DNA from 2 places in the Lentibacillus daqui genome. Region 1 is predicted to be linked to the other one. Evidence: predicted binding sites of a transcription regulator. Region 1 holds the regulator's gene; the other holds the start of a gene.

What was found. Region 1 encodes LexA, which represses DNA repair genes until DNA is damaged. Its sites were predicted from a motif close to CGAACATATGTTCG; they were not measured.
Region 2: a site for LexA is predicted at 2,463-2,476, ahead of uvrB (excinuclease ABC subunit UvrB). Genes of this name have one in related genera too.

Annotation. Positions count from the first base shown of each region.
Region 1 is NZ_CP114176.1:1,942,402-1,950,045, forward strand. Features, by position in the region: gene O2S85_RS09850 (cytochrome c biogenesis CcdA family protein) at 1-105, opposite strand, end outside; gene O2S85_RS09855 (YneF family protein) at 473-697, opposite strand; gene sirA (sporulation inhibitor of replication protein SirA) at 742-1,200, opposite strand; gene tkt (transketolase) at 1,367-3,370, opposite strand; gene O2S85_RS09870 (DUF896 domain-containing protein) at 3,547-3,780, opposite strand; gene O2S85_RS09875 (YneB family resolvase-like protein) at 3,869-4,507, opposite strand; gene lexA (transcriptional repressor LexA) at 4,802-5,425, shown strand; gene O2S85_RS09885 (hypothetical protein) at 5,475-5,612, opposite strand; gene O2S85_RS09890 (hypothetical protein) at 5,711-6,046, opposite strand; gene O2S85_RS09895 (hypothetical protein) at 6,515-6,823, shown strand; gene O2S85_RS09900 (DUF3231 family protein) at 7,277-7,644, shown strand, end outside.
Region 2 is NZ_CP114176.1:1,231,991-1,239,634, reverse strand. Features, by position in the region: gene uvrA (excinuclease ABC subunit UvrA) at 1-118, opposite strand, end outside; gene uvrB (excinuclease ABC subunit UvrB) at 407-2,392, opposite strand; gene O2S85_RS06250 (PDZ domain-containing protein) at 2,569-3,804, opposite strand; gene O2S85_RS06245 (S41 family peptidase) at 3,937-5,391, opposite strand; gene O2S85_RS06240 (murein hydrolase activator EnvC family protein) at 5,650-7,026, opposite strand; gene ftsX (permease-like cell division protein FtsX) at 7,167-7,644, opposite strand, start outside.

The DNA of each region.
Region 1 (7,644 bases):
ACCTGTTATATAGGATAAAAAGGCTGGATAAAGTGGAAGTACACAGGGTGAAATAAAGGATAAAAATCCGGCACCGAATGCAATAAAAATGTTTATATCAGACATAATAATCCTCCCAGCAACCTTTTACTTCTTCATTTTACCAGATTCTGACCTGTGGCAAAGCATTTGAATTTGACAATTAACCAAAACTTTTCGGGCTCATGTTTTGAAGTAGGTTATTTTATTATATGATCATCATTTTATCTGCAATGATTTTTTGTTATTTGGATTCGTTTTTAATTCAAGAATAACATTTTCCGGATCAATTATTCTCCAACTGATATCAAAAGCCACTTCCTTCTGTCTTTCACCGAACAGAAAAAGTGGCTTCCAAGAATAACCATATATTTGTATAATGGCTAAGAAAAAATCAAATATGAATTCCGGCAATAAATGCAATTACAAAACGTTTTATCTTTTTAAGGAAACGTTATTTTTTCTCCTGCTGATTATTCATTGCACGCATCATTTGATTGATTTTCTTCTGTGATGGTTTCTGACCCATTTGCATCATTAGTGTTCGAAGCATTTGCTCATTAATTGGCGGGTTCTTCTTCAAATAATTCATCAAATATTTTCTGGCGATAAAAAATCCAAGAGCGACACCAGCAATTAGAGCAACAATAGCAATTAACACGACCCAAATTGTGCTCATGCAAGCTTTCCTCCTTCAAGTTGTCTCCCATACAGTATAGTAAATCAAGAGGAAGAATACAATACTTGTCCATGCAAATGCGCGCTTTCTGTAGGAACAGGGTCTACCCATCCATAATTACCCCAGTCGTTGCGAATGGTAAACAAGAACGGATAAAATGTTCGAAGCGCCGGGAACAATAAATCTTCCGCATCGTGTAAAGTGTCACACCGAAAGTTTATCTGTTTTTCGTACATATGTAAAACAATATGTGACGATTCACCGCTTATTTCCACATACGTACCATGGTCGATAAGTGTTTGCTGTGGTTGCAAGTTACGTTTTAAGTGGGTTACCAATGAGGCGGTGGAAAAAGCATTGGTTATAAAATGGTATTGTTTGTGAAGATCCGCATCTTCTGCATGATTCTTATACTCCTTAAAAAAACGATATAATATGCCACTGTTATGGAAATATCGATAGGCAAATTCTTTCTTGATCCAATAGATCGAATAATGTCCCAATGAAATCCCTCCTCTTTTATTCTATTATACGCACGCTCTATGAAAATAATGTCAATCCGTGAAGCAAAATAATACTAGTTTTGTCGAGCGGCATAAAAGTAGAGGAAAGATTAAAAAAACAGGTACCCCGGCACAAAAGCAGGTTACCTGTTTTTACTTTCGCTATTTATTTTACTAGTTTTTCGACTTCCTCAACAACACGGTTAACTGTAAACCCATATTCTTCAATGACTGTTTCCCCTTTTGCGGAGGCACCAAAACGGTCAATGCCAAGTACTGTTCCATGATCACCGACATAACGATCCCAGCCAAATGCGGAGGCCATTTCGATGCCAATACGAGCTTTTACATCTTTTGGAATGACTTCGTTCTTATATGCATCATCTTGTTGTTCGAAACGATCCCATGAAGGCATGCTGACAACACTTACGTCAATGCCTTTTGCTTGTAACGTCTCCTTTGCTTCGACAGCCAATTGCACTTCTGAACCGGTTGCAAGCAGTAGCGCATCTGGTGTATCCTTGGTTGCTTTACTGATCACATATGCACCTTTCTTAACACCTTCATACGCACGTTCTTTTGTACCTTCCAGGGTTGGCAATCCCTGTCTTGTCAGCACAAGAGCCGTTGGCTGATCATGTGATTCGAGTGCCAGACGCCATGCAGCTTGTGTTTCATTACCATCTGCCGGCCGGATTAAAGAAAGTCCTGGCATAGCTCGCATCGCAGCCAATTGTTCGATCGGTTCATGCGTCGGACCATCTTCCCCAACTGCAATCGAATCATGAGTGAATACATATGTTACCGGCATATGCATAATCGATGCCAGACGAACAGCTGGACGTAAATAGTCACTAAACACAAAGAATGTGCCGGCAAATACTTTCAATCCGCCATGTAATGCCATTCCGTTCAAAGCTGCTGCCATTGCGTGTTCCCGAACACCAAACCAAATATTGCGTCCCGCATAATCATTACGCGAAAAATCCGCTTCTTCTTTTATCGTTGTCTTATTGGAACCGGCTAAATCAGCACTTCCGCCAAAGAAATATGGTACGGATTTGGCAATCGCGTTTAACACCTCTCCAGAAGAAGCCCTTGTAGCCAATTTATCTTTTCCCGGTTCATATACTGGAAGATCTTTATCCCAATTTGCAGGCAACTCACCTTTCATCGCTTTCTCAAGTTGATCAGCCAATTCAGGATATACTTCTTTATATTTAGCAAATAGGTCATTCCAAGCTTGTTCTGTTTTTTCACCTTTTTTAACGATTTTTTCATTAAAGTCGGCGTACACTTCTTCTGGAACGTGGAATGCGTCATGCTCCCACTGATAAAATTCTTTCGTTAATTTTGCTTCATCGGAACCGAGTGGAGCGCCGTGAGAAGCTGCGGAATTTGATTTATTCGGTGCTCCATACCCGATAACAGTTTTAACCTCAATTAACGTTGGCTGATCGGTAATTTCCTTCGCCTCGGTAATTGCCTGCCGCAACGCATTCACATCATTACCATCCTCTACCGTCATCACATGCCAGCCATACGCTTTAAAACGCTCTTGGGTATTATCGGAAAAGGAGCGGTTTAGTTCACCGTCCAGGGAAATATCATTCGAATCATATAGAGCAATTAATTTACCTAAACGAAGATGTCCGGCTAAAGATGCTGCTTCATGTGAAATGCCTTCCATCAGATCGCCATCACTGACTAATGCGTAAGTATAATGATCGATTATATCAAAATCATCTTTATTATAAGTGGCTGCCAGATGTGCTTCAGCCATTGCCATACCAACCGACATGGCAATTCCTTGTCCTAATGGGCCTGTTGTTGCTTCTACACCGTCTGTATGATGGACTTCCGGATGTCCCGGTGTTTTGGAGCCCCACTGACGAAAACCTTTTAAATCATCGATGGATACATCATAGCCGGATAAATGTAATAAACCATATAACAGCATTGAACCATGTCCTGCTGAAAGAACAAAACGATCGCGGTTAAACCATTTTGAATGTTTCGGGTTATGATTCATAAAATCAGTCCATAATGTATATGCCATCGGTGCTGCACCCATTGGCAAACCAGGATGGCCGGAATTAGCATTCTCAATGGCATCAATTGCTAATGTACGTATTGTATTAATGGATAATTGTTCTACATTTTTTGACATGCGTGCTCTCCTTCCGTTTCTACAAATAATTGTATCTCTTCCTATTCTATAATGAAGTTCATATTCTCACAAGTATAAGGGGATGTTCAAAAAGTCCAAGTGACCTTTGCATTAAAGGACCCAGACTAAGTGCCCGATCCTCTTTGTCCTTTTTTGAACACGTTTTATCATGTTAATTAGTGCTTCTTTTCTCGCTCTTGCATATCACGTAATTTTTGCGGAGTCACGTCATTACCTGCAGGATCCACAACTGTCATTGATTTTAACTGGTTTTTAAACGATTTACGGACGTTTTGCAAATATTCCTGTCTTAGCGCTTGACGTTCTTTTTGCTCTTTATCAGTTAATCCTGCTGTTTTCGCTTTATGAGCCAATTCATTAATTCGATTCAGCTTTTCTTTTGATATCATAAAAGAGATCCTCCTCCAAAGCATGTAAGAACCAAGGACAAACCTACATGTCCTTGGTTTCCCATCATACCCTTCCTGGCAAGTACTTTCAAGTGTTGAGATGCTCCTTATACCTTCTATGTACCGTTGCTTTGGAGACGGAATATCCCATCCCGTTTAATGTATGAGCGATTTCTTCAAAAGTTAGCTTCTTTTGCCGTAACCGTATTACTTCTTCAATTGGAAAAGTTTTTCGTTCCCGTCCTGGTGCCTGATTTCGATTGGTCAGATTTTTACTCGGATCATACCCTTCACTGATTGCCTTTCTCATGCCACGTTTAATTTTGCTATTGTGGATCTGGCGCTGGTATTCCTCGACAATACCAACAATCTTTAGAACCATGGAATCTGATTCCGACAGTTCCAGCTGTCCCCCATGAATCGCCGTATAAATAGAAATGTTGAGTTTGCTTAACTGGTGAAATAAAGCGATTTTCGTATTGCCTCTCCCCAACCTCGTTTCATCTTGAATGAGTAAACAATCTGCCTTGTCGGCTGAAAAGAGGTCAAGCAATTGAAATATACCGTCCCGATCAATTGCATATCCACTTGCCTGTTCTGCAATGACTTGAACAACCGAAAAATCATAAGCTTTTGCAAGTTGTAAAAGCTCTTGTTTTTGCCTGTTTAATGATGTTTCCTGTGTCTCCTTATTCGTACTAATCCGGCAGTATAGAATCGCCCTCACTTAAAAACACCTTCATCCTTTATTATAACCTATGCACTCATAATTAGGGAAAAATATAAAAACCCTAATGTGAAAGCAAAAGTCACTAAATAGAATACATCGGTCTTGGTAAGTTTTTCAAACATATCAATCCGCTCCTTCTCAACAAATAAGAACTATTGTTCGCTGTAGTTAATAATTAGTTTATATCAGAACATACGATCTTGTCAACATTTTTTCGAACGAATGTTTGATAAATTTATACTACAATGATAAACTAGTATTAATAAATCCTATGCGAGAGGAGTTAGTTCCATGACCAAGCTGTCCAAAAGACAACAGATGATCCTGGATTTCATTAAAGATGAGGTTAACAAGAAAGGGTATCCGCCATCTGTCCGCGAAATAGCAGGTGCTGTTGGGCTTGCATCGAGTTCAACAGTTCACGGCCATTTGGCAAGAATTGAAAGTAAAGGTTATATTCGACGTGACCCTACCAAACCAAGGGCCATTGAAATTTTAGATCCATTTGAAGAAAACAATATTCCAAAAGATGAAGCGCGATATGCTCCGGTTATTGGTAAAGTTACAGCTGGTATCCCGATTACTGCAGTCGAAAATATTGAAGAGTTCATTCCACTGCCAAGTTCAAGCGCAGGACCGGATGAGAGTTTATATGTGCTGGTCATCGAAGGGGAAAGTATGATTGAAGCCGGTATATTGGATGGGGATAAAGTCATCGTCAAACAACAAAACACTGCCCAAAACGGTGACATTGTGGTAGCCATGACTGATGAGGATGAAGCAACAGTTAAACGATTTTTCAAGGAAAAAGACCATATCCGCCTGCAACCGGAAAATGCAACAATGGAACCGTTAATCTATCAAAATGTAACGCTTTTGGGTAAAGTAATTGGATTGTATCGGAACATTCATTAAAAAGACCCCTTGATACGTTATCAATGTATCAAGGGGTCTTACTACAATACTATTTTAACAAACCAATCCAATCCGTTCCTGTTAATTGACCACTTACAACAATACCTGCAACAAACAGGATCATGGTTATTGTAACAAACAAATAACATTCGAGCGATTCTTTCCAATATGGTTTGTTCTTTTTCATAATTATTACCCTCCATACTTGATACATATCATGAATAAACAATAAAAACTTAATCCTGGCAGAAAGCTAAAAGCACCAAGTTAAGATTTGATTTCGTATCAGGAGAGGTAATTTGATTGATACTTCTTTACGTCCAAAAACCCATACGATTCCATATCATGGGGGAGAAAATGGAATGAACGGATGATAGGTGCAGGATAATATACAATCGTTTTGTAAGGATGAGAAATTAAATCCGTTTTATATTCGTGCACAACCGGGAGTGTAGGAGTTTCCGTTATATGAGCGGCGTTGATATCTGATACGGTAGTTGCTGCACCAATTGCCGGCTCATCAATTGAGCTTACATCTATTTGTGATGTCATGTACATCGATTGACCTATTGCAAAAAACATCAACAACATGAATGCTATTGTAGCTATTTTTTGCCTCACCTTGCATCCCCCATTCCAGCAACCGGTTTTAAAAAACGGATATGTTTATTCTACCATGTAATTCATCGTTTTGGAACGTTTGCAGAATCCCCTGCTTGTAATGAATGGATGTATGATATATGAGACAATCTATTTTTTGACGTTCTTTATTTCCACTAATCATTATTTTAGTGCATGTTCAAAAAGGAGGATAAAAATGACCGAGAAGTTCTAGGCGGCGTAGCTTCGAGCACCGGAGTGTACATAAAAGGTACATGAGGAGCGGAAAAGCAAGCCAACGAGCTTCTTCAAAGGAAGGCCGACTAAAAACGGGCTTGCGCTCAGGCGTCGGCATACCCTTTTTGCAGGGGCATGTCATTTTTACCGGACTTTTTGAACATCCTCTTTTAATTACATATTTTCTTCAAATAAACAAAAACTTAACTCAAACTGCAAAAGATCATATCATTCATGTTAGGAGACAACAATATGGGATTTCCGGTGATACATACAAATTTTTGGGATGGCGTTATTGCTGTGCCACTGATCGTTATTATCACACAGCTATTTAAAATATTTCCGATACCTCGGCAGTATTTCCCGACGATTGCATCGATCCTCGGGTTTTCCATTTCTATTTTTTATAGTCACAGACATGACTTATGGGCCGGCTTTTTTATGGGTGGCTTTTATAGCGCGGCAGCCGTGGGCACCTATGCTTCATTAAAAACTTCATGGGTGACATTTAAAAATAGAAAAAAATCTGTTAGTAAGATTGACTCTCGTATAACCGAATAATTTTTCAGGATACACGAAAATGACCGTTAAATATAACGGTCATTTTCGCATTTCATTAATAGTCGGACAAATACTGTTTCCGCTCCCATGGATGAACAATCGTGCAGAATCTACAGTATTAGACTTTTTTAACCCTGTATTTAAGGGGGGGCGGTTCATCTATCTTATCAAAGTAGAACATTTGATTCCGAAAACTTCGAGGCATGAATGAGGCATGTTTTGGGGCACAATAACAAACAATGCATCGTAGCAATAATTTCGAATTAAACATACTCGCTGATACATATACTGCAATTGGAACCCCTAGATGGGATGGCTGATTCGGGGCAAGATCAGTCGTCCCTTTTTGTAGCTTATAATATTTAATTTTCCTTTAACCTATTGTCGTTGGTGCATAAATGTCGATGTGAGGGAGAAAATACGTTTAAAATACGTATTTTGGAGGTTTATATATTGACTAATCAACCCAAAATGAGTTCCGCTGAACTGGGTTCACTATGGTTGACATACCAAAAAAAGACACTGATTTTGCGAATGTTGGAGTATTTCATTGAGAAAGCCGATGATGAAGAAGCCAAAAACCTAATGTCAGGATTGTGGGAACAACTTCATCCAAAGGTTGCCGAAATGAAAGCCATGTTTGAAAATGAAGGGGCAGCATGTCCGGAAGGCTTCACCAAAGAGGATGTCAATCTAGAAGCACCAAAGTTATGGGAAAATGGCTTTGATATTATGTTCAGCCGGGTTCTAAAGGAAATTAGTACGGGGTTGTATGCACTTCATTTAACAATATCGTATAGGGAAGACATTATTAATTTTTA
Region 2 (7,644 bases), 710 kb from region 1:
ATTTTCCGGATCCGGATAGGCCGGTCAGAACGACAAGTTTGTTCTTTGGAATAGAAATGTCGATGTTTTTTAAATTATGTGCTCTGGCACCTTTTATTTGTATAGCTTTACTAGGCATGATGAACTCGTCATCCTTCCATTTTAATTATAGAAAAGAAGCATAAAAATTTGCGCTCTACTCTGCTTGGGACAAGGCGAGCCCCGTCCGGCTCCAGCACCCAGCGGCTAGTGTGCTTCCTTCACCTTCGTACGATAAGTCAACATCGACTCGGGGTAAAGGAAGGCCGACTAAAAACGGCCTTTGCGGCCAACGTCGGCATACCCCTTTTGCAGAGGCATGTTTCCTTTATCTCCTACGGTTCAGTCCAGCACATACGCCGCTAACCGGGTGCTTACGCCTTTGTTCTTATGATACTTCTGCTTTTAGCTCCAGTACAATATCGCGCAGTTCTGCGGCCCTTTCAAAATCAAGCGCTTTGGCAGCTTCTTTCATTTCTTTTTCCATATTCTCGATTGCCTTTTCCTTGTCTTTCTTAGGCAATTTTGTCAGGTTGGTTCCCTCTGCGTTATATGTTTCCTGATCTTCCGCAGCAACTGTAGCCTGAATAACATCACGTACTTCTTTGCGAATCGTTTTCGGTGTAATATGATGTTCTTTATTATACGCCATTTGTTTTTCACGGCGACGATTCGTTTCATCAATGGCAGCCTGCATGGAATTGGTAATGTTATCGGCATACATCACTACCATACCATTTTCGTTTCTGGCTGCCCGCCCCATGGTTTGAATCAGAGAACGCTCTGACCGTAAAAATCCTTCTTTATCAGCATCCAAAATAGCTACAAGCGATACTTCAGGTATGTCTAGTCCTTCACGTAACAAGTTAATGCCAACGAGAACATCGTATTTACCCACACGCAAATCACGAATAATTTCAATTCGCTCCAGTGTCTTAATCTCCGAATGCAGGTAAGCAACTTTGATCCCGATTTCCTTTAAATAATCGGTCAAATCCTCCGACATTTTCTTGGTCAGCGTTGTCACAAGCACCCGTTCATTACGTTCAGCCCGGGTATTAATTTCGCCAATTAAATCATCAATTTGCCCCTTAATCGGACGCACCTTAATTTCTGGATCCAAAAGTCCTGTTGGTCGAATGATCTGCTCGGTCACAACCGATGAGTGTTCCATTTCATATGGCCCGGGGGTTGCTGATACAAAAATGAGCTGGTTGGACAGCTTTTCGAATTCTTCAAATGTCAACGGCCGGTTATCGAGCGCTGATGGAAGACGGAATCCATGATCAATTAAAACCTGTTTCCTTGCTCTGTCTCCGTTATACATTCCTCTGATTTGCGGTAATGTAACATGGGATTCATCAATAATGGTTAAATAGTCCTCGGGAAAATAATCAAGCAATGTGTATGGTGTTGATCCAGGTTCCCGCAATGCCAAATGACGGGAGTAGTTTTCAATACCGGAGCAAAAACCCATCTCCTGCATCATTTCAAGATCATAGTTGGTTCGCTGCTCCAGACGCTGTGCTTCCAGCAATTTATTGTCATCACGTAATTCTTTTAAACGTTCGTCCAGTTCTTGCCGGATACTTTCCATAGCCATTTTCAGTTTTCCTTCACGGGTTACATAGTGGGACGCCGGGAAAATAGCAACATGTTCCCGATCCCCAATGATTTCACCAGTCAAGGCATCGACCTCGCGAATACGGTCAATCTCATCACCGAAGAATTCAATACGCAGACAATGCTCTTCATGCGATGCGGGGATAACTTCGACGGAATCACCACGCACGCGAAATGTCCCACGTTTAAAGTCAATATCATTTCTGGCATATTGGATATCAACCAATTCACGTAATAATTGATCGCGGTCTTTTTCCATACCCATGCGTAATGATAATACCTGACTGCCATATTCGTCCGGGGACCCCAAACCAAATATGCATGATACACTGGCAACAATTAAAACATCATTTCGTTCAAATAATGCCGACGTTGCAGAGTGTCGCAATTTATCTATTTCATCATTTATACTTGCATCTTTTTCAATAAATGTATCAGATGATGGGACATATGCCTCTGGTTGATAGTAATCATAAAAACTGACAAAGTACTCTACTGCGTTGTTCGGGAAATATTCCTTAAACTCACTGTATAGCTGCCCTGCCAAAGTTTTATTATGGGCAATAACCAGTGTCGGACGATTGATTTCCTTGATTACATTGGATGCCGTAAATGTTTTCCCTGTACCCGTCGCCCCAAGTAAAGTCTGATGCCGTTGACCAGCCAGTATTTTTTGCACTAATTCTTCAATAGCTTTTGGCTGATCACCCTGTGGCTCATAGTTCGCCACCAGATCAAACTGATTTTCCATAAGGCAAGCCTCCGATCTATATTCTCTCTCATTAGTTTACCATAGATATTTAATTATTTTAACATACAAACGAACGAGTATTCGATTTTTTTGCTTAAGAAGTTTAATATTAGTATTTCCAACCTGAGGATATACCAGTCATGAACATGTGCCTATCAAGGTTTATGACATGGATTCTATTCTTGCTTCACATTCGAGTCTTTATTTCTCTTTCTCTCAGACAGCCGATATTTTTCTTTGGCAAACAAAATTCCCAATTCATGATGATCGTGCTGGTAAAAGGCGTGTTGTACAAAACGAATCTCTCCGCCATCGTCAATTACGTCCATTTTGAAGTATGCACCACTAGTCTGTAATGCACGATAAAAGTCGGCCACTTGATTGACACGTTGTCCATTAACCTTATAAATCGTCTCCCCGGTTAACACACCAACTTGGTCAGCCGGCGAACCAGGAATGACTCCCAACACCTTTAATCCATTTTTCTCCATATGAAAATATGGATTGCTTTTATTATCATATACTTGGTGTTTATAACGAATATATTCTCTGCCCAAAATAGCTATAATAACAGCAGTAAGTGACAGCCATGTAATAAATAAACTCCCCACAGCAAGTAATAATACCAATACACCAAGCATCCCAATGGAAGTGGCCAATTTTCTTTTTACCTGATAAGGGGCATGTCCTTTTACAATATGATCAAACCCAAGTAGAAAAGGCACCAGTAATATACTATACGAGTCTGCGCCAATTGAAATAGTCGGCCAAAATGAAGCAAATGGGGTAATCGCCCCGGAAGGTATTAATACAAAGAATGGGATGATGCTCATTTTTTTCAAGTGGTGTTGCCCTACCCACTTACCACGTTTGCTCATTACCAGCTCGGGAAATGATTCATTTCGATTTACATGGTTCACCTGGATCCCTTCGACCAATAACAATAACCCCAATAAAAGCGCTAATCCGGTGAAATTTACAGCCGAAAATAAATCGTTGCCGTGAATGAACGGGATTTCGTCCGTTAGCAGGGGAATAAATAATAGCAATAAAAACGTTATTCCAATAGTGTAACTTGGAGAAAGATAGGTGAATTTTAATGCGACACTAAGCACAATACTTACCAGACTTAATAGAATAACAGTCTCATAAGAAAAGATTACTCCCAACCCTAAACATACTACGGAAACAACCAAACCGGATACAAGCGATATCCGCCATGTGTTTTGCCATTCCGCAAACACATCAAATACTTTTATACCAAAATTGCTTCGTTCCTTTTTGACTCTGGATATTCCACTTAAAACAACTAGTATAACCGCCCAATACAGAAGCGGATTTAAAAACAATTTGCCAATTCCCTTGACCAATTCGAATAACCATGCTTCAGCCAATTTAATCACCTTCTTCACATAACAATTATGTACGTCTTTTCAAGCATGTCAACTGGCATTATTTCTGTTTTGTACATACTCCTTTTATTTTACCATGATACGATATTTTGAACACAACAAATCCGCGGGCTTTTCCGCGGATTTACTATCTTATTTATACAGTTCCTGCAAGGCCTTTTTCATTTGCTGATCGTCATCACCTTCGCGAATATGATCAATAATTTGTGCTTCAATCAGTTCTGCGGTTTTTTCATCAACCTTGCCTGTTTGTTTTAAATCGTTGTCCTGTTGAAACGCCTTGACTGCTTGCTCTGTCTGTTTATTAAAGTATCCATCATCACGGCCAGTATCATAGTTCAATCCCGATAACATGATTTGTATGTTCTTAATGTTTTCACCCGTATGGTTGTAGGCAAGTGGTTTTTTGACCTTGATCGGGTTTGAATAAAAATAATTTGGCTGCTTTTCCTTAATCGTTGGCTCAACTCCTTTGTCGTGAATCCAATTTCCTTTAGGGGAAAGCCATTTATAAAAGGTTAGTTTAATGGTGCTTCCATCCCCCATAGGAACTGCTTGTTGCACGGTTCCTTTTCCGAAGCTTTTCGTTCCCACGACATCATATCCAGCCTCTTTCATCGCCACCGCCAGAATTTCCGAAGCTGAGGCACTCCCCTCATCAACTATAACACTAATTGGGTAATCTTTTTTCTTTTTCAGATCTGAGTAATATGGTGTCTTTTCACCATTTTGATCCTCAATCTGGACATATGGCAGGTCTTTCGGAATGAACATTTTCAAAATATCCTGGACTGCATCAAATAATCCGCCGGGGTTACCCCGAACATCAATAACCAGACCCTCGATTCCCTGCTTTTCCAGTTTCGTTAATTGCTCATCAAATTCCTTCGCTGTATTCTCCGAGAATGTGGTAATTTCTAGTATGCCGGTTTTTTTTCCGTTCATTTTCTTAACATCCGCATTCACGGTCTCAACGGGGATGTCATCACGTACAAGGGTTACATCAAACGGGTCAGAAACACCGGGTCGTTGTACTTTCAAGACAACTTTGGAACCTTTCTTCCCGCGTATTTTTTCCACGGCTTCATATAGTTCCAATCCTTCGACACTCTCATCATTCACCTTTAAAACCTGATCATTAGGTCGTAATCCAGCATCTTCAGCAGGTGAATCTTTGATCGGAGCGATGATGGTGACCTTTCCATTTTTCAAGCTTACTTCAGCACCAATACCCTCAAAAGATGATTCTATGGTTTCGTTAAAGCCTTTCATCGTTTCGGCATCCATATATGTACTGTAAGGGTCATCCAATGTTTTTAGCATTCCCTTAACAGCGCCGTCAATTAAATCTTGATCCTTTACATCCTCTAAATAATTCTCTTTAATTAATTGAAAAGCCTGTTCCACTTTATCCATATTTTCCGGTACTTCGGTATTGCCACTTGCAGTAGATGGCGTGTCCAAATTGGTTTCGCTATTTTCCTTCGCCTGATGCGGTTGTGCCAGTTTCACTCCTGCAAAACCCCCGACAAAAGCGAGAATAAGCGCTAAAGCTAAAATAAGTATATGCTGTTTTTTAAACTTCATCATCTCACCCCAATTAATCATTTTTGGATTGGTGGTTCTTATCTATAAAATATTAAACATTCTCATGTACATTCGTCAAACAGACTAGCCGACCTATTCTATTAGCGTTCCAAGATTGGCCTGTTCATTTTCCTATCAAAAAAGCATCACACCGTAATGTGCGATGCCTTTAATATATAGCCTATGCTTGATTGAGTCAAATCATGAAATCCACCGATTGGAGCTCGATACAAGTTTTCCAGATTCATAACGAGATGGTTATTGTAAATATGGCATTGGGTCGACACCGCTACGGTAGCTCCATTGTCCCTCATGAACTTCAAAGTGACAATGACTTCCAAACGATTGTCCTGTATTGCCCATTAAACCTATCTGCTGACCAGCGTTAACATGATCACCATAACTAACGGACAAACTTGACATATGTGCATAAACCGTTGTCAGGTTAAGATGTGGATGGTAGACATATACCACATTTCCGTAGCTATCCGAACGCTCAGCCCGGGTTACGGTACCCGATTCAGAAGCATGGATTGGTGTACCAGTAGAATTGGCAATATCGACGCCGTAGTGATAGCCAAAACTTCTCGCTCCGTAGCCTGATGATAGCCGTCCGTTTGCCGGCCACGCTAATTTGCCACTACCACCAGTTTGGATGTTTTCAGAGCTGCTGCTCTTACTGGTATTACTGCTAGTACTCGTTGTATTTGCATTTGCACTTGTCCGGGGCTTTTGTGCCTTTTCTTGTTCTTTTGCTTTGGCCCTTCGCTCTTCTGCCTGTTTTTCCAATTTGGCCTTTTGATCAGCGGCGGATTTTTTGTCTTGTTCAATCGCTTGGGCCTGTTGATCCATTACCCGTTCCTGCTCTTCCAAACTCATTTTGTAATCTTCCAGTTCATCGTGTTCTTTTTCGAGCTTCTTCATCATTTTTTTCTTCTCGCCCGTTTGTTTATTCAATTTTTTCTTCAAGGATTCCAGTTCCTTTTTTTGCGCCTCTAATGTAGCCTTTTTGTCTTCTACTTCTTTTTTATTCTGTTGAACGTCGGATCGCTTTTTTTCCAATTCCTTTTTATCAGCTTCCAACGCTTCCATAATTCCCTTATCGGAATCCATGATTGTATTAACTACCGATGATCTGCTAATAAAATCGCTAAAGTTTTGTGAGCCAAGAATAACTTCCATATACTTCATATCTCCACCATTTTGTTGAATGGCTCGAAGTCGCTCTTTAAGCAATGCCTCTCGTTCTTTAATACTTGTTTTTAACTTTTCAATTTCTTGTTTCAATTCCTTGATTTGTTCCTTTAGCTGATTGATTTCATTGTTAGTTTCAGCAATTTTATCTTCTTTGGCATTAATTTTGGTTTTTGTATCAGAAAGTTGATCATCCAGCTTATTCAACTGGTCTGTTACATTATCTTGCTTAGACAGATTATCATTCATTTTTTTGTCGGCATCGTTTTTCTTATTGTTTACATCCCCTTGTTTTTCTGTCAGTTCATCTTTTTCTTTTTCCAACTGATTGATCTGATCGTTCACTTCGTCCATTGATTTTGCATGAACAGGACTGATCGCAGAAAAACTTGATCCCAACATGAGGACTCCAGTAAGTATATATGGTGCTACTTTTTTCATCTCGTAAACCCTACCCTTTCTCTCTACAATTGCAACCATTATTCAAAAAGTCACCAAATATCAGCTGTACATTTGTTTTTTTATTTGGCAACTTTTTGATATGTTTTTTCTATTAACATCGGTCTTTAGGACATCTGCTATTAAACTTTCAAGAACTTACGGACACTCATTGTGCTGCCCCAAATTCCAATCACTGCACCAATTAGTAGAATAACAAGTGATAATTCCCAAGCAAACGGGTTAAAAGGTAATAATGTTACAAAGCTAAATGAGATTTTCTGACTAAGAACATTCTCCAGATAGTAATAACCACCTAAAACAACGGCGATCGGAATTACTGCCCCAAGGATACCTAGTAACATCCCCTCAATGAAAAATGGCCACCGAATGAATCCATTGGTCGCTCCAACCAATTTCATAATGCCGATTTCCTTACTGCGCGCCATAATCGTGAGTTTAATAGTGTTTGAGATTAGGAATGTCGCGGTAAATAATAATCCAACAATCAAGATAATCCCAATAGTCCGGGCATATTTGTTAAATTGGAATAATCGCTTGACTACATCCTGGCCATAGTTCACTTCTTGCACACTATCGAACCCGCTGATTTCTTTGGCA